DNA from 4 places in the Lactiplantibacillus sp. 30.2.29 genome. Region 1 is predicted to be linked to each of the others. Evidence: predicted binding sites of a transcription regulator. Region 1 holds the regulator's gene; each other region holds the start of a gene.
What was found. Region 1 encodes Rex, which represses fermentation and respiration genes when NADH is low (regulators of the CRP and FNR family bind a similar motif). Its sites were predicted from a motif close to TTGTGAANTANTTCACAA; they were not measured.
Positions count from the first base shown of each region.

Region 2: KGF65_RS02720 (class II fumarate hydratase) is a predicted target of Rex. The motif match lies at 3,201-3,218, and genes of this name have one in related genera.
Region 3: KGF65_RS13575 (shikimate dehydrogenase) is a predicted target of Rex. The motif match lies at 2,934-2,951, and genes of this name have one in related genera.
Region 4: KGF65_RS07740 (NAD(P)-dependent alcohol dehydrogenase) is a predicted target of Rex. The motif match lies at 2,657-2,674, and genes of this name have one in related genera.

Region 1 covers NZ_JAGYGU010000015.1:31,057-35,982, reverse strand. The annotation lists gene groES (co-chaperone GroES) at 1-221, opposite strand, end outside; gene KGF65_RS09745 (CPBP family intramembrane glutamic endopeptidase) at 1,501-2,145, shown strand; gene KGF65_RS09740 (redox-sensing transcriptional repressor Rex) at 2,257-2,934, opposite strand; gene KGF65_RS09735 (ABC-F family ATP-binding cassette domain-containing protein) at 3,103-4,926, shown strand, end outside.
Region 2 covers NZ_JAGYGU010000003.1:28,623-33,548, reverse strand. The annotation lists gene KGF65_RS02725 (flavocytochrome c) at 185-1,573, opposite strand; gene KGF65_RS02720 (class II fumarate hydratase) at 1,775-3,157, opposite strand; gene KGF65_RS02715 (flagellar biosynthesis protein FlhB) at 3,607-3,846, opposite strand.
Region 3 covers NZ_JAGYGU010000029.1:24,946-29,871, forward strand. The annotation lists gene aroD (type I 3-dehydroquinate dehydratase) at 20-778, opposite strand; gene KGF65_RS13570 (MFS transporter) at 762-1,994, opposite strand; gene KGF65_RS13575 (shikimate dehydrogenase) at 2,008-2,898, opposite strand; gene KGF65_RS13580 (LysR family transcriptional regulator) at 3,043-3,972, shown strand; gene KGF65_RS13585 (MFS transporter) at 4,023-4,926, opposite strand, start outside.
Region 4 covers NZ_JAGYGU010000011.1:85,866-90,791, reverse strand. The annotation lists gene KGF65_RS07755 (cupredoxin domain-containing protein) at 1-158, shown strand, start outside; gene KGF65_RS07750 (cupredoxin domain-containing protein) at 190-459, shown strand; gene KGF65_RS07745 (copper-translocating P-type ATPase) at 456-2,384, shown strand; gene KGF65_RS07740 (NAD(P)-dependent alcohol dehydrogenase) at 2,722-3,843, shown strand; gene KGF65_RS07735 (iron-containing alcohol dehydrogenase) at 4,191-4,926, opposite strand, start outside.

The DNA of each region.
Region 1 (4,926 bases):
ACTTCAGTACCGGCATACTTGTCAAATAAGACTTGATCGCCGACCTTCACGCTGGGGTCAACTTTTGTCCCGTTATCTAAAACACGACCGTCATTGACGGCAACAACCTTGCCGCTTTGGGGCTTTTCCTTAGCGTTATTGGCGATAACAATACCGCCAATGGTTTGTTCTTCTTCTTCTTGTTGTTGCAAGATAACGCGATCTCCTAATGGTTTTAACACGTGAATCCCTCCATTTATTCTTTTTTAGCACTCCTGAACCTCAAGTGCTAATTACATTGTCAACTATATCATTTTAATTTGAGATTGCAAGTGATTTGTCAATTATTAGTCAAAGAATGTCAAATCGACTATAATGGGTATTATCGTGTTAATATGTGTTGTGCTTGTTATTATTTTGTATTCATAATGATTAAAATGTGCCAGTTGGTGGATTCCTGTTCGTCAGCCGATACGCGTCCGATTCCGACCTCCGGGGCTGGCTGACAATTGCTGGAACGTAAGCCGACGTCGATTTGAACTCACGCAGAAACCCACTACGCAATTTCAAATACGAGTCTTATTCTAAGCCGGAAGCACCCCACTTCCAGCTAAGAATAATTTGGCTACTGAGCATTGTCCGCCAGCCCCTCCAGTCGGGAACCCGCTCGAATGGCAGATGAACAGCCACCTATCTTGGTAAAATTGACCACTGAATTAAGTGCCTGGTCCTTCAGGCAAACTTTTTGATCAGTATCGAGGATGCCTTACGATGTTTGAGCACTGAGAGGGTTACCTAAATATTATTGACTACTTTCAATGACAACTAGTTTTGAAAGTAGCCGATAATATTGCCTTCATTTGGAGTTCAAGACTTTGTTATCTCAGACGACTAGGAAAGATTTCGACAAGTTCAGTGACGTTCCTTGTCAGAGGCCCTAAAACATGGGCAAGAAAGTTTAACTATCATTAGAAACCAGTCTGACAGTTAAAGGTCAAAATGGACCTGTACCAAGGAACCAACGACTAATCCAACCAAAAGTTGGGTCCGCACATGTCCGCCTTTCGAATACCATCCCGGCTGGAAGGTATTCTGGGCAAGGCCAAGTGTTTCTCAGAGTGTGAGGTTCAGACGGGTTGGGACTGAGGATTAGCCTAGCCAGGGCGTTAAGCGGTGCATTTCCGCTTGGCGTTCTGGCGTAGCTAACCGGAAGTCCCAGTCTGACCCGAACACGTTTCATCCATATTGCAGGAGACATGAAAGACCAGTATTTAAGACGTGGGCTTCGGCTTAAATCTGTGTCCACCACGTTCCGGCCATTGCCCAGAATGCCTGGAAGCCGGCTTAGGACGTCACCACAACAGTAGGTTTACGCAAATTCGCACTGTTTCCAGCGGGTCTCAGCTGGCGGGCTTGAACTCAGAAAACACCATGATTTAATCATGATTCATGATAAATTAACGAACACAATGCGTGTGTTAATGAAAAAATCGAACAAACTTTCAAAAAGGACGTGAGCTGATGGTTAATCGCCGCCAATCAATCTTAATTCTGATTATTTATTTTATTGTTTATGCGCTACCAAGCGTCTTAGTGGCCGCCTTTCATCAACTGGGGTCCCAAGTCTTCTTGATTCAAACGGTCGACTACTTGGTCGGCGCACTGCTATTGCTGTGGCTAGCACGCCGAATGACAGCCAAAAACGCCGTTGAGCAGCAGCGCAGTAACTGGCTGGTCGCCATTCTATGGGGCCTGATTGGGCTCGTCCTAGTCATTGTCGGCCAAGTTCTGATTCTTAAAATAACTGCGATGTTGGGGCAATCGACGGCTTCCAACAATACGTCGACCCTACTCACCGTTGGGCAACAATACCCGGTATTTTTCTTAGCCATTATCGTGGGTGCCCCAATTATGGAAGAAATCGTCTTCCGCAAGGTCATCTTTGGTAACTTGAGTGCGGTGACCGGCAAAATCGGGGCCGCCTTGATTTCGAGCTTTCTCTTCAGCCTCGCCCACGCGGACGGTCATCTAATTCTCTACGCCTTCGTTGGATTGCTGTTCTGCTGGCTTTATCAACATACCGGCCGAATTCAGACTTCGATGACGTCTCATATTTTGATGAACGCTGCGGTCGTTGTGCCGACGCTCTTGACTGCACTTCATTAGATTGCGTCGCTTATTCGTTCGTGGCATTAATTTAGACGTTCAAAAAAGCTTCTCCGAAAATTTATTTCAGAGAAGCTTTTTGGTATCATAATCTTGAGATGCATGCGCAGACTAATCTTCATCTTCGTCTGGTTCATCTTGACCGTTGTCACCCAATTGTTGACCATAATGTTCAATAAAGTAAATTAAGGTCTGTAATTCATTGGTTAAATCAACGTTTTGAACCCGCACTGTTTCTGGAACTGAGATCCGTAATGGGGTAAAGTTCATGATGCCTTTAACATTCGCATCAACTAACTCATCGGTAATCTTTTGAACAACCGTTGTTGGCACCGTTAAGATGGCAATTTCAATCTGTTGTTCGATCAATTGCTTTTTGAGTTCCGTCATTGGATAGACGGGAACCCCACTCTGGACCGTATTTGCAATGGCTTCATTAACATCAAAAGCCGCTGAGATCCGGACATTACTATTTTTATGGAAATTAAAATTCAACAGGGCGTGGCCTAAATTACCGACCCCAATCAGCGCGACGTTGGTTAGCGTGTCCTGATTTAGAATTTTTTTGAAAAATGCCAGCAGCGTTTCAACATCGTATCCATACCCGCGTTTACCGAGGGCCCCAAAATACGAAAAATCACGCCGAATCGTTGCTGAATCTACTTTAACCGCCTCGGACAATTCAGTTGACGATACCCGTTTCTTATCTGCGTCTAGTAAAATATTCAAATAGCGATAATAAATTGGTAATCGTTTTGCCGTTGCCCGTGGAATCTTTGTCTCTGCCATTCGGACGTTTCCTCCCAATCAAAAGTTTGTGAATTTGCTGACACTATTCTAGCATAACCTGCGACTTTGTGAAATAATAATTACTTATTATTCCGAATAATTGGGTCGAACCGTAACAATATGCTACAATTATCTCACGAATCAAATGTGAAAGGAGCTTAATAAAGCGTGATTTTACTACAAGTACAGCAAGTTATGCGGCGTTTTGGCGCCGATGTCTTGTTCGATAACGTACAAATGGACATCCAAGAACACGCCCGCGTTGCCTTAGTCGGCCGCAACGGTGCTGGTAAATCAACCTTACTTAAAATGATTGCCGGCGAGACCGTGCCTGACGAAGGCCAAATATCGATGCGCAAGGGTCTAACGATCGGTTACTTAGCTCAAGACCAAGGATTGGATAGTCAAAATACGATCTGGGAAGAAATGAGCAGCGTGTTTGCTGAACTACACGCCATTGAGAAGCGGATGCATGCGCTTGAAAATCAGCTCAGCGATCCCGCCATCATGAACGATGACCAGGCCTACCAACAAACCTTAAAAACTTACGACCAAGTTCAGACAGAATTTCAACAGAAAAATGGCTATGGCTACCAGGCCGAAATCCGTGGTGTCCTACACGGTTTTCAGTTCGATGCCGATGTTTATGACAAGTCGGTCACCGAACTTTCCGGTGGACAAAAAACTCAACTGGCCTTAGCAAAGCTACTGCTAGAAAAGCGCGATTTGCTGATCCTGGACGAACCGACCAACCACTTGGACGTCGAAACGTTGACGTGGCTGGAAAGTTACTTACAATCCTATTCCGGTGCCCTACTGATCGTCAGCCATGACCGTTACTTCCTAGACCGCGTCGTCAATGAAGTGTACGACCTGTCACATCACGAAATGGTACACTATACTGGGAACTACGACCAGTTTGTGCAAGAAAAGGCCGCTCGGATTCAAGCTCAGTGGAAGCATTACGAAAAGCAACAAGCCGAGATTAGCAAGCTTGAAGACTTTGTCAACCGGAATATCGTGCGGGCCTCGACGACCAAACGAGCTCAAGCGCGGCGGAAACAGTTGGCCAAGATGGACCGGATCGACCGTCCTGATAGTGATGAAAAAACGGCCCACTTCGGTTTTCACGCTGCGAAGCAAAGCGGCAACATCGTTTTGACCGTCAAGGATGCCGCAGTTGGTTACGACGGGCATATTCTGTCGGAACCGGATAACTTAAACGTTAAGAAGCACGAAGCCATTGCCATCGTGGGTCCAAACGGAATCGGTAAGTCGACTTTTCTCAAGAGTATCCTCGGCCAGATTCCGTTCATCAAAGGCCAGGCCGTCTTCGGTACCGGCGTTGTCACGGGCTACTATGACCAAGAGCAACGCAACTTAAATGACAAAAAGACCGTCTTAAGTGAACTCTGGGACGAACATCCCACCACGCCCGAGAAGGATATTCGGACGATTTTGGGAAGTTTCCTCTTCACGGGTGCCGATGTCGACAAACCGGTTCACGCCCTATCTGGTGGTGAACGGGCGCGGCTATTGCTGACGAAACTCGCGATGCAAAACGATAACTTTTTGATTTTGGACGAACCGACCAATCACTTGGATATTGATAGTCGCGAAGTGTTAGAAGTGGCCCTCAATGATTTTGATGGTACCCTCCTCTTCGTTTCGCATGACCGCTACTTCATCAACCAAGTGGCAACCAGCGTCGTGGAAGTCTCGCCAGAAGGAACCGAACTCTTCCTTGGCGATTACGATTATTATATTGATAAAAAACAGGAACAAGCTGAAATGGCAGCCGCCGCAGCTAGTCAGGCCGCTGAGTCAGCAGCTAGCGCTAACGCCGCAGAGCCAAGTTCTGCTGCAACCGCTGCACCCCGCTCAAAGGGCCAGCAAGATTATCAAGCTAGCAAGCAACAGCAACGTGAAAAGCGTAAATTGGAACGAACCGTGGCAGCGCTGGAAGAACAAATGACCACGCTCGATGAGCAA
Region 2 (4,926 bases), on a different contig from region 1:
GTTAACCGGTTTTAGCGTCCAGATTAGCGCGATTACCGGATGACTAACAGGATATCTGGGGCTGTATTTTGAGCTTGATCAGTCATCAATTCCAACACCAAAAAAAGTTGCCCTGACAATCCATTACTGAATTCTCAAAGCAACCTTAATTTATCCGCTCAGCGCTCAACGACCGCTGTCGAAATTACTGTAAATATTTGAACATCTGTTGTCCGGCTTGGCGACCGAAGATGACCGTTTCGGCAATCGAGTTACCGCCAATCCGGTTATTGCCGTGCAAGCCGCCAACGACTTCACCGGCTGCAAATAAGCCGTTGATCGGTTGGTCCTGTTTGTCCAGAACTTGGGTCGCTGGGTTGATGCCGACGCCACCCATGGTGTAATGGACAGCCGGTGCAATGTGAATCGCATAGAATGGGCCTTTGGCAATGTCGCGATCCATCCCAGTTGTCCGCTTGAAGGCGGTATCCGCTTGGTTAGCAACGGCTTGATTCCAATCCGCAACCGTCTGGGTCAACGTATCTGCGTCTAAACCAGCTTCAGTCGCTAATGCCGCCAAATCAGCACCAGTTTTGACTAAGCCAATGTGATCGTAGAATTCAACGGCCTTGACCCGGTCACGAATGCCGCGGTCAAAAATCAGATAAGCCCCGGTACCACCGAGCTGGTCGATGGCGGCGGTCACGTTTTTACGCGTGTCCAATTCGTTGACAAACCGCTTATCTTGCTGGTCGACTAAAATGGCCCCTTCACCACGCACGGCTTCACCAATCAAGTAAGCATGGTCCGTATCTTGTTGCACGGTCGGATGTACTTGAACTTGGTCCATATCAACCACCTTGGCCCCAACGGCTTCGGCTAGTAAGATACCGTCGCCGGTCGCACCCGGTTGATTAGTGGTTTGATAATTTTTGAGGTCATCGCGATACTTGCCCAATAAGGCTTTGTTGGCACCGAAGCCACCAGTCGCTAAGAGGACGGCACCAGCATTGATGGTTACCGCACCGTTAGCCGTAGTTGCCTTGACTCCGGTAATTTTGCCATCCGTCTGAACCAATTGGTCAACTTTGATATCTGTGAACAATGATAACTTAGCCGCCGCCACTTGTTTCAATAACTCAGTAACCAAGAAGCCGCCGATTGGGGCCATCGAGCTTGGGCGGTGGGTCCGCATGACACTCATCCCACCCGTAATCGTTAAGTCGTCTAATTCGATGCCGTGGTCGGCTAACCAGTCGATGGCCAACGCACTATGTTCCGTGAAGAACTTCAACAGTGCTTGGTTATTCAGATTGCCGCCACCTTTAAGCGTTTCGTCGTAGAAGTCGCCAAAACTGTCGACGATGTGGTGATGCAACTGGACGTTGGTTTCAGCGGCGTTCATCCCCGAAGAAGCCCGCGTCGTGTTGCCACCGATTTTCGGCATTTTTTCTAAGATCACCGGTTTTAATCCAAGCTCGTGGGCTTGAATCGCTGCGGTCAAACCAGCACCACCCGATCCAATAATGACCACGTCATAGGTTGTTTTTAAATTCGCTAAAGCGGTTGGCGTATACGTAAATTTGTCAGCCATCAAATTACTCCTCTCAATTCATCACACACCGCGTTACCGATGTGGATCGATCCATTTTCATTAAGTTTATTTTTCAGGTACTCGTCTGCGCCCCCCGTAAACTAGCGATAAGCGGGTACGGGCCACCATTCCACTCGCGGAACAATGACCCGTCGCCAGCCTAGTCGCCACTCGCTACAGGAGCGCTATCACTAGTTTACCTTAATTATCAATGTTGGTCATATCAATTGGAACCATCCATTCGTCGAATTGTTCCGCTGTAACTTTACCAGACTTGATGGCCGCTTCACGCAAGGTCGTGCCCGCTTTTTCAGCTTGTTGGGCAATCACCGCACTGTCATGGTAACCAATGTGTGGTGACAACGCCGTCACAGTCATCAAGGAACGGTCCACTAATTCAGCCATCCGGTCTTCGTTGATCGTCAAACCAGCAATCATCCGGTCTGCGAAACCAGTAATCGTACCGGCTAATAATTCGGCGGATTCCAAGAAGGCGTCAATCAGCACAGTCTTGTAGACGTTCATTTCAAAGTTACCTTGACTAGAGGCTAAGTCCACGACCACGTCATTCCCCATGACCCGAACTGCTGCCATGGTGATGGCTTCAGCCTGAGTTGGGTTGACCTTCCCAGGCATGATCGATGAACCTGGTTCGTTAGCTGGAATGTTCAATTCGTCATATCCAGCCCGTGGGCCACTAGCGAGGAACCGCACGTCGTTGGCGATCTTCATCAAATCAGCCGCTAACGTCTTGATGGCACCATGGACCACGTTCAAACCAGAGTGATGGGCCAAGCCATAGAACTTATTGGAGTCAGCAGTAAATTCAATGCCGTACAGTTTGCTCATTGCAGCGGCAATGTTTTCAGCAAAATGTGGCGCCGCATTCAGCCCAGTTCCGACAGCCGTACCACCCATGGCCAGTTCGCCCAAGGTTGGGTTCAATTGTTTCAAGTAAGCAATGTCATGTTCGATGGCACTTGCCCAGCCACTGACTTCTTGGCCAAATGTTAATGGCGTCGCGTCTTGTAAATGGGTCCGGCCAATCTTAACAACGCGCCAGTACTTCTTTTGTTTAGCTTTTAATTCATCTAATAAGTGTTCGGCAGCCGCAATCAATTTATCGACAGCCACGGCAGCTGTGATGTTCATAGCCGTTGGGAAAATGTCGTTCGAACTTTGACCATGGTTAACGTCATCATTTGGTAAAATTTCAACGTCTGGGTTGAGTTTGCCGGCCATATGGGCCACAACTTCGTTCACGTTCATGTTGGTTTGAGTTCCTGAACCAGTTTGATAAACAACTAACGGAAAGTCCTTCCGCAAGTCTTCATCGTCTAACGCCAACAATTTATCAATGGCGGCTACGATCAAATCAGCCTTTTCGGCGGTCATTGCTTCAACTTCCTTGTTCGCAATGGCAGCGGCCCGTTTGATTTGCAAGAGTGCCCGGATAATTTCTAATGGCATCTTCGTACCAGTTGGGAAATTATGGCGACTCCGTTCAGTCTGGGCCCCCCACAGCGCGGTGGCTGGAATTTTAACTTCGCCTAAAGTATCTGATTCTACACGATATTCTGTCATGTTAATAACCTCCAATTAATGTGTTGGTAAGCGCTTACTAAATGTGTGAAAAAAATAACATTCAATTTATAAATTAAGTTTAGCGCCTCCAGAAGACTATAGTCAAACATCGATTTAGTTATAAGTTTTAGTTATGAGATTGATGTGGCAGTGGTTTGTCATCTACAACTTGCAACAATCGCGTTCACGATAAAAATGTTTATTTTTTCACATGTCACGATTTATCTCTGCTGATTGATTTTAATCGTAATCAGCACTTTTTTGCCCTTTTCATAGTCCAAAATCGACAAGAAATCACATCGGCTGAGCAACAGCGCTTCTAGCTGTATGACCGAACCATGTCAAAAAACAAGTTATCGCGAGCCAAGACAAAAAGCACCCCTACTAATTGCGATTAGCCGAGATGTTTTTGACAAAGACAGTCTAAATATGCCCACCTAACATCAATCTTAGCGGTTCAACCATAATCCAAGCACTAGAAGGACAATCATGATGCCTAGAATTTTGGCGTGGTTCCAATATTTGAATAGTAAGTCAATAATTGCGACCACCACGAATACAATCAGCACTGCCATAAAATACAGCCAGACATTACCATTAGCACCAACCGTCACAACAAAACCAATCACGGCCAGCCATGGTAAGTATTTATCGATAAATAGCTTAAAATTTGGAAATTGATCCATCATTATTCACTCACATCACCTTATCATTCGCTACACGCGTTGCGCTTGTTATTATTCGGCATTATGGATGATTAAATCATGCCAGTTTCTAAGTTCAAGAGCTACCAGCTGAGACCCGCTGGGAATAGTGCGAGTTACCGTAAACTTTCTGTGATTGCTACGTCCTAGTCCGGCTTCCAGGCATTCTGGTCAATGGCCGTAACGTGGTAGACACAGATTTAAGCCGACAACCCACGTCTTAAATACTGGTCTTTCACATTGCCTGCGATATGGATGAAACGTGTTCTGGTCAGACTGGGACTTCCGGTTGGCTACGCCAGAACGCCAAGCGGAAGTTCGCCGCTTAACGTTCTAGCTAGGCTAATCCTCAGTCCCAACCCGTCTGAACCTCACACTCTGAGAATCACTGGGCCTTGCCCAGAATACCTTCCAGCCGGGATGGTATTCGAAAGGCAGACATGTGCGGGCCCAACTTTTTGATGGATTGGTCATTGATTCTTAACATACGGTTATTTTGAGCATTCAAACTGTAAAGTGAGCTACTGATTTTCACTAAGTTATCCTAACTTGTATTTGAGCGTTATAAACCAATAGCATCACTGAGCATTGTTGTTTTTTCTAGTCGACCGAGATTACAAACCGTGAATCCCAGATGAAAGGCAAAACGATTGGTAAATTTTAAAGCTAGCTACCAGTAATACTTATCAATAATCTTTAGACCGTCTTCACAGGATTTACGTGCGACAAATCAGCGTCAGTGCTGATTAAGAGTTTATTTGAAGGACCTGTCTCCTAACATTCAGTGGTCAATTGTACCCAGATAGGTGGCCGTTCATCCGCCATTCGAGCGGCTTCCCGACTGGAGGGGCTGGCTGACAATGCTCAAGGGCGAAGTTCTTCTTGTCCGGGTGGTCTTCCCGGGCTAGAAGAAGACTCGTATTTGAAATTGCGCAGTGGTCTTCTGCGTAAGTTCAAATCGATGTCCGCCCTGTTCCAGCGTTGTCAGCCAGCCCCGGAGGTCGGACTAAGACACGCACCGGCTGACGAACAACAAACCAACTAACTGGCATGATTTAATCATCT
Region 3 (4,926 bases), on a different contig from region 1:
CGTTAGTTTATTTAATCGCTTAATTCAATTTCAAGTCTTCTAGTTCTGGGCGTAGGTGCGCTAAGGCAATCTGGCCCGGCGCTGAAGCAGCACCGACCGTGGCAAATGAGAGACACGATCCAAAGGCTTCGCCCGCGATCCGTGAAACTTTACCTAAGTCACCCATCGACATCGTAATCACAGGCCGTGACAACGTTTGATGGGCGATATTGGTGGCGGTCAGTAGTGTCAACACATCTTCAGCGGATTGTGGCATGACAGCCATCTTAGCGACATCCGCACCATAGTCCACCATGCTGGTCAACCGTTTGACGATCTCCGCAGCACTTGGTGTCTTGTCGAAATCATGATTACTCATGATGACAACGACGTTAACAGCCTGAGCTTGCGCGACCAACTGCTTAACGTCCTTTTCTTCATGATAACGTTCAACATCCAACGCATCGGTGAAATTCCCAGCAATCACCGCTTGGCACACCTTGAAGTAGTCAGCGTCGGCTAAGGCCAATTCACCGCCTTCACCCTTCGTCCGAAACGTCGTCAGCAAGGCAATATCGCCTAATGCGTTTCGCAGTTGTTGGCCGGCATCCTGTAACTTAGCGGCATCCGTGACGCCGTCAAAGAAATCAATGCGCCATTCAACTAAGTCCGGCTTAGCGGCCTTAATCGGATCAACTGCACTCAGAATATCCGCGACCGTCTTACCCGTGATGGGCACCGCGATTTTGGGACGGCCAGTGCCTAATTCGATGTTTCGTAATTTAATGACTGGTTGCATTGTCAATAGAAGCTCCCTTCTGTGAACGTTTACCAAAGAGATGGTAATAACGAACAGTAATCAATACGGCTAAAATAAATCCAATCAATGCAATGATGACATCGAATAAGAAAATATTAGCCAAGTTTGTTGACATCATACCGGTAACTAGAGGAATCGTAAAGGATGCGATTGATCCTGCAGTATAGAATGCCCCAGTAATCGTTCCTTTGCCTTGTGGGAAAAATGTCGACATCACTGTCAGGCCTAACTGCATCACACCACCAGCAGCTGAGAAACCAACAACGAATGACATAATTGAACACATCAAGGATGTTGGGAACAGATACATTAATAACAATGATAAGAATGAGAGTAACGTATAAACGCCTAAGAATTGAATTTCTTTTACGGCGCGTTTAGCTAATGCAGCTGTCACTAACACACACACGATTGAGCCAATACTGTAATAACTAATTAACGCACGCGAACTTGCATCTCCCATGCCGGCCACTTTAGTCCCGTACTGACTTAACCACTGACTGACAAGATAGAACGTTGCTTGTGAAACATACCCGTATAAGATGAACAATGTTCCATCAAACCACAAATTACCTTTTGATTCTGGTTTAGCTTCCTCAGTTGCATCAGCCGCAGCAACCTTAGCATCTTGATTGGCAACTGGAAACTTGCCAGCGCTCAACAAGAACAGTAAGTTAACGACCATCACAACGATACAGAAGATGAATGACCAGCCATACCAGTAATTGCCAGCAACTAAGAAGCTAACAAATAATGGTAATCCAAATTGACCTACAGAAATGAATGCCTTAATAATGACATTCGCAGTCCCTTTGGATTCTGGGAACATTTCCATCAGCGCTGGGTACGTCCCGGAATCCAAGAACGAATTAGCGATTCCGGCTAAAATCCCGAAAATATAAGCAACGGTAATCGATGGACTTAGCAGGATCCCCGCAAAGAACAATAAATAAGTTAATACACCCAATACAACGAACGGCTTACGTCCAAATTTATCTGATAGGAATCCAGAAACCAGTAAAACAATCAACCGGCCAATTCCTAGTGAGGAAATAACCACAGCAACCCCACCAGTAGTTGTTTGCCAATGTTTAGCCAAAGCTTCCATGTTTTGAGCTAAAATAATAACTCCGATACCATGGATGAAATAATTTAAATATAAGCTAATGGCAGTTGGCATATATTTATTTTTCATGGCAACCTCCTACTTATTTTTGTGCTGCAGCATCTTCATCGAATAGAATGTGGCGAATATAATCAACTGGCATGTCTTCTCCAGTCCAAAGCTTGAAAGCGGCTGCACCTTGTTCTAGCATCATGCCTAAACCATTAAAGACATGTTCAACGCCTGCTTCTTGGGCAACTTTCATTAATTTTGTTGTCCGTGGTGCATAAACCGTATCAAAGACAACTAAGTCTTTACGTAACCAGCTTGGATCATCAACCAAAGTCTTATCTTCAAGTGGCTTCATACCAACACCGGTAGCATCGGTATAAATAAATGAATCTTGAATTTCTTTCTTGAAATCATCGCGATCTTCTAGGGCATGTAATGTGGCGTGGCATGAAGTCCGTTCATTAATCAAGTCAACATTATGTTGGGCATTTTCCCATTCAGCATCGTGTAAGTTAAAGATTGACATTTCTTTAACACCATCTAAGGCAGCTTGAACTGCAATCGCAGTCCCAGCACCACCGGCACCAGCCAAAGTCATTTTATGTCCCCGAATGTTGATTCCTTCATCATCAAGTGACTTCATGAAGCCGATCCCATCAGTTGTGTAGCCGGTTAAAACGCCATCATCATTAACAATCGTGTTAACCGCACCACACATTTCAGCAGCTGGGTCTAACTTATCAAGTAATGGCAATACTTTTTGCTTATTCGGCATTGAAACATTTGAGCCCCGCATATCCAATGTACGGATTGATTCAATTGCTGAAGGCAACTTTTTGTTATCGATTTCAAAAGCAAGGTAAGCGTAGTTCAATCCTAACTTTGCAAAAGCATTATTATGCATTGTTGGTGACATTGAATGGCGAATCGGGTAAGCCATCAAACCAATTAATAATGTGTGTCCATCGATACGTTCTGTCATGTTAATCCACTCCTAAAATTTATATTATTTAATATTTGTTACTCAATTCACTTGTCATCTTAACAAAATGCTTTAATATAATAAATATAGAACCGTTGCTATATTGATTAAATATTTTTATGAATGAAAGGGGTATCACACGTATTGAATCTAAGACATTTGGAATTTTTCAAAGAATTGGCACGAACTCAGCACATGGCAAAAGCAGCTGAAAACCTTGGTATATCACAGCCTTCGCTAAGTTACGCCATTAAAAAATTAGAAAGTGAACTTGGTGTCCCTTTATTCGAACCAGACGGCCGAAATATTCGTTTGACACCAGTTGGTGCCGTCTATTTGAAGTATATTACTGCGAGTTTAAGCGATTTATCACAAGGTAATGAGCTCGTCAAACAACTTATGGACCCTGATACTGGTCATGTCAAACTCGGCTTCACTTATACACTTGGGCAGCAACTAGTCCCCGAATTAATGACCAAGTTCCACACCGATGATAAGAATCACGCCATTACCTTCGAACTAGGACAAGGAAACTCAACAGAATTACTAGAAGAATTAGCAGATGAAAAATATGATCTCGTTTTGGCTTCAAATGTCGAAAAGTTAGGCGAACAGCCAACCAACACACTCTTTGACTTCATCCCATTAGTTCAACAAGAAATCGTTGCGGCTATTCCAAGTCATCATGCCCTAGCCAAGCAGTCGGAACTGCACGTTAAAGACTTAGAACCTTACCCCATGATTTGTTTTTCGCATAACAGTGGCTTGAGACCACTGATTGACCAAATTTTGAAGGATGCCCATGTTGAACCTAAAATTGCTTATGAAGTCGAGGAAGACCACACGATGGCTGGCTTTGTCAGTTATAATTTTGGTGTTGCACTGATGCCTTATTTACCACTTTTAGACCAGTCCAGTATTACACTAAAGCACCTCACCGATCAGCCATTACGGCACCAAATCTATCTGATTAGTAAACGTAATCACTTTGTCACACCGTCCGTTAATCGCTTTGAAGAATTCAGTCGCAGCTATTGTTGGCAACATTACACACAAGTCGAACGGATGATTTAATTATCGGAACCTAAAAACGCCAAAGAGGCTGCTTAACCTCTTTGACGTTTTTAAGCTGTAACACTTCTTTTTTCACGACCAATTCCCAATACCACGATGCTGCAAATGACACCGATAACCGCAATCATCACATCGAACCACATAATATCATGAATCCCATATTGCGAAATCCACGCCGTAAACACCGGAATCGTAAATGAAGCTAGACCACTAGCCGTGTAGTATATACCGGTAATTCGACCTTTCGCACGTGGAAATGTATCACTCATGATCGTCAATCCCAGCTGCATGACGCCGCCAGCTGCGGAGCATCCGATCACAAACGAACTAACTAGTGCAACACCCCACGTCGGAATCAACGTTAACGCTAATAATGCCAGCAATGAGACTATTGTGTCGATCAGCATGAACCAGACTGGCTTGATAATCCGCTCCACTAATACCGCGGTCACAACCACGCCTAGTATTGAGCCAACACTGTAGACACTCACAAGCATACGTGCATGTACCAGATTTAAATGAATCACATCACTGCCGTATTTCGTCAACCATTGGCTCACTAAGTAAAAGGTCGCCATGGAGATATAACCAAAGATCGTCAATACAATTCCCAAAGTCAGCTTTTTCAGCGTTAATCCAGGCTTGCTTGCGGTTTCCGTTGATGTTGTATCCTGATTACTGGCTGGAAGCGTCGATAATTTTGGAAAATCTCGTAGTCGTAAGAATATAAAATTAGCCACCATCAAAAAAATACAGAGCAGAAATGACCAGCCATACCACAGCTCAAAATGATCAAGGCCTGCCACAATAATTGGAAGAAGCAACTCCCCAATAGACGCAAACGCCTTAATCATAATATTCGCCGTTGCCTGCCGCTTTGGGTAAAGTTCCATTAACGCGGGATAAGTCCCAGAATCCAAAAAAGAATTAGCCATTCCTGCTAAAATTCCGGAA
Region 4 (4,926 bases), on a different contig from region 1:
CAGGTTGTCTGGATCACGTCGTTTTCAGCGATTTTGGAATCAACCAGGAACTCCCACAGAATCAAACGCAAACGGTCACGATTGACACTAGTAAAGCTGGCGAATACCAGTGGGCCTGTGGGATGGATATGTTCCACGGCAAAGTCATCATTAAATAAATACAACATTAATTAACGGAGGAATCAGGTTATGACTGAACAAAATATTAACATTAACGTGAATGGTAAATATGAACCAGCTGAAGTGACGGTCAAACAAGGCGTACCTGCCCAATTGACGTTTACCCGGACGAGTACCCAAGGTTGTTTGGAACACGTTCATTCGACCGACTTAGGATTTGCGACGGACTTACCGATCGACCAGCCCCAAACGGTCACGATTCCAACGGACCAAGCGGGTGAATTCACCTTCAGTTGTGGCATGGACATGGTTAGTGGAAAAGTGGTGGTCCAAGGATGACAACGACGCGTCGGTTTTGGATTTCATTAATTTTTTCATTACCGTTATTAGCAAATATGATTTTGATGCCGTTCGGGTGGATGCTGCCAGGGGGTGACTGGACGCAACTGGCACTGACGACAGTCATCATGCTCGTGTCGGCACGGCCATTTCTGCAAAGTGCTTGGGCGTCATTTAAAAAGCACCACGCCAACATGGATACACTGGTTGCAATCGGGACCGCAACGGCTTATTTTTATAGCTTATATGCGATGGCGACGGGTCAAGCGGTCTTCTTCGAAAGTGCGGCGCTCGTGACGACCTTCGTTTTGCTGGGCCAAGTCTTTGAAGAACGGATGCGGCATAACGCCTCGAACGCCGTTGCCAAATTAGTTGGTTTGCAAGCCAAAGAAGCGGAGGTTTTACGCGGCACCGAGTTTGTGCAAGTGCCATTGGATCAAGTGGTGGTTGGTGATATTATTCGGGTCAAACCTGGCCAGAAAATTCCAGTCGATGGCGTCATTACGGCTGGTCAGTCAACCGTTGATGAATCGATGGTGACGGGTGAAAGTATGCCGGTTCAAAAGCACGAATCGGATGCCGTTATTGGTTCGACGATCAATAGTAACGGGACCTTCCAGTTTCGAGCTAGCAAGGTCGGTGACCAAACAATGCTGGCACAAATCGTTGAGCTGGTCGAAAAGGCTCAGAACAGTCACGCGCCAATTCAAAAGCTGACGGACAAAGTCTCTGATATTTTCGTGCCGGTTGTTTTAATTATTGCCATTTTGACGTTTCTCACTTGGTACGTGTTACTCGGCGCTAGTTTGGCGAATGCTTTGATTTTTGCCGTGGCGGTCGTCGTGATTGCTTGTCCATGTGCGCTCGGTTTAGCGACACCAACTGCTTTAATGGTCGGAACCGGTCGTGGTGCCAAGCTCGGAATTTTGATCAAAAACGGTGAAGTGTTGGAAGCCGTTAACGAAATTCAGACGGTTGTTTTTGACAAGACCGGGACGATCACCGTGGGCAAGCCCCAAGTCACGGACATTGTTGGTGATGAGACGCAAGTCTTACGGGTCGCCACTAGCCTCGAAGCTGCTTCCGAACATCCACTCGCAGCTGCAATTCTAAAACGCGGCCAGGATAGTGCGATTAAAGCGCCCACGGCCACTGATTTTCAAGCGGTTGAAGGTAAAGGCGTCACCGCGCAAATCGACGGACAAGCTGCCGTTGTCGGCAATCATAAGCTGTTGATGGACGAGGCGATCAGCGATGACTTGGCTCAAGCCGCCACTAAGTTACAGGACGCGGCTAAAACGGTGGTTTACGTCGGCCTCAATCATCAAATTATTGGGTTGATTGCCATTCAGGATGTCGCTAAATCAACGTCCAAAGCGGCCATTGCGAGTCTAAAAGCACGCGGATTAAAGACCGTCATGTTGACGGGGGATAATCCACGGGTCGCGCAGTCCGTCGCCGCACAAGTGGGTATCGATGATGTAATTGCGGATGTGTTACCGGGTGACAAGGCGGCCCACGTTGAAGCCCTTCAAAAGACGGGCAAGGTGGCCTTTGTCGGCGATGGCATCAATGACGCGCCTGCCTTGACCACTGCTGACGTCGGTATTGCGATGGGTTCTGGAACGGATATTGCCATCGATGCGGGTGGCATTGTGCTCGTTAAGAATGACATGCGCGACGTTGACCGGGCGTTAGCCTTGAGCAAGAAGACGTTTAATCGGATCAAGCTCAACCTATTCTGGGCCTTTGTCTACAATGTGCTCGGTATTCCAGTCGCTGCGGGGGTCTTCTACGCGATTGGCCTGACGTTGAGTCCTGAGTTAGCGGGCTTAGCGATGGCGTTTAGCTCGTTGTCAGTCGTGACGAGTTCAGTCTTGCTCAACAAGGCCAAGCTGGGTACGGCGGCAGCGCAACCAGCCTAAAGCGCGACGCACTTTGTCAGCGAGATACTGACGAACAATTAAATTGATCAAGTGAACCGGTGTGGTGCCTGTAATTAGGCACCATGCCGGTTTTTATTTAAATGAAAGTTGCATTGAATGATTGAAAATAACCGATAAACTTCACAAGATGGTGCAAATGAGTATTATATTTACACTAATTAAGTATCATATCGTTAGGGTGAAATCGGAAATTAGCCGGTATTAATAGGATTTGGACGTTTGTAAGCGATAATGAAAGCGTTTGAATTTGATTGTGGATTGTGTAACAATATGAATTGTAAGCGTTTTACATACTATTTGAAACGAGGGTTTGATTATGAAGATTAAAGCAGCAGTAGTTGATAAAGTTAATGATCCATTTGTCATTAAAGATGATATTGATTTGGCGGAAATGACACCCACTGATTTACAAATTAAAATCGTGGCATCCGGGATTTGTCATTCTGATGAAGCGATTCGGCGCGGCGATGCCTCACTCGGCTATCCCGTTATCTTAGGCCATGAAGGTTCTGGGATCGTTGAAAAAGTTGGTTCTGAAGTCACTAATTTCGAAGTCGGCGATCCCGTTATCTTGTCATTTTACGCTGACGGAACTTGTGACAACTGTTTGAAAGGGATGCCAACCAAGTGCCGGAACTATGCGGACTACAACTTGAGCGGGACCCGTCCAGATGGTTCTGACCATTTCCAAGAAAACGGCCAGCATATCAGTGACATGTTCGACCAATCCTCATTCACGACTCATACGGTGGTTGACCAACGCAATGCCGTTAAAGTGCCTAAGGAATTAGACTTACGGCGCTTGGGACCTTTAGGCTGTGGTTACGTGACTGGTAGTGGGACCGTCTTGAACAGTCTCCAACCACGTCCTGGCCAAACGATCGCGGTCTTTGGGACTGGTGCCGTTGGTTTAGCTGCCATGATGGCTGGTAAGATTTCAGGTTGTACTGAAGTCATCGCCGTGGATATTGTGGATTCACGGTTGGAATTAGCCAAGGAATTAGGCGCAACGCACGCCATCAACAGTAAAGAAGAAGACCCTGTCGAAGCCATCAAAAAGTTAACGCACGGCTATGGGGTTGACTTCGCCGTTGATACCACCGGTGTTGAACCAGTAATGGTATCCGCAATCCATGCCTTAGCACAAGGTGGGACCGCTGCTTTGATCGCCGTAACGTCTAAGAACATTACCATCAGTTCATGGAACGACCTTTGCGTTGACGATAAGAAAGTCATCGGGGTCAACATGGGTGATTCGATTCCTGGCGTTGATATTCCACGGTTGATCGACTTCTATCAACATGGTATGTTCCCATTTGAAAAGACTGAAAAGTTCTACAAGTTTGAAGATATCAATCAAGCCAATGCCGATTCTGGTAGTGGTAAGACCATCAAACCAGTCTTGATTATTGATGAAGACTACGTGCCTGGCAAATAAGCTTCAGGCTGATGCCTTTAACAGATTGAAATAAGCACAAAAACAACACCGCAGCTCTAGTGCAATCGCGCTGGCTGCGGTGTTGTTTTTTATTGACTGTATTGCCGTTGACAGCTGTTAAACGGCGTGATACCCATCGTTAGGACTTGATGCCGCGATGGTATTGTTGCCGGCTTTGATGAGTAGTTGCACGATGATTCAACATGTAAAGTCATCGGTAATCATTTAATGAGCGAGGCCATTAGAGATGAGTCGATGAACCAAGCCGTTTCAGAAACCGCTACCATTTAAGTGCTAGCAGCTAGCTTTAGCTATCTTGTACGCTGGGGCAGTCAGTAGGCGCGGTTTTACTTCGCGTCATAAGCCGCTTGGAAAATCTTGATAATATCTTCCTTGGTGCCTTTACGCGGATTTGAGAAGGCGTTGCCGTCTTTGAGGGCGTTGCTGGCCATGTGCTCGAAGTCCTCGATTTTGGCGCCGATTTCCTTGATTGAGTGTGGAATCCCGACGTCTTCACTGAGTTGTTTCATCGCTTTAATGGCTAATTCAGCGGCATCGCGGGTCGATAAGCCATCGGTATTTTCACCCATTATTTTGGCCAGTTCGGCAAAGCGTTCTGGGCAAGCAATCAGGTTATATTCTTCAACGTAAGGTAATAATAGGGCGCAGCAGACCCCGTGTGGCGCGTCGTATTGACCACCGAGTTGATGGGCCATTGCGTGCACGTAGCCTAAGTTGGCGTTGTTGAAGGCCATCCCGGCGAGCATTTCGGCTTCGACCATGTGGGTCCGGGCCTCGAGATTATGACCGTTGGCAACCGCCTCGCGCAAGGAAGATTCAATCAACTTGATAGCTTGAATACATTGCGAGTCGGTAATCGGATTGTGGTCGACGGAAACGAAGGGTTCAATCGCCTGAACGAAAGCGTCCATCCCGGTAGCGGCGGTTAATCCCTTAGGAACGTCCAGCATCAGCGTTGGGTCGTTGAACGAAACCAGCGGCATGTTCCGCCATGATGCGACCACGAACTTGTAATGGGTGGCTTCATTGGTGATAACGCAGTGGCGGGTGAGTTCTGACCCG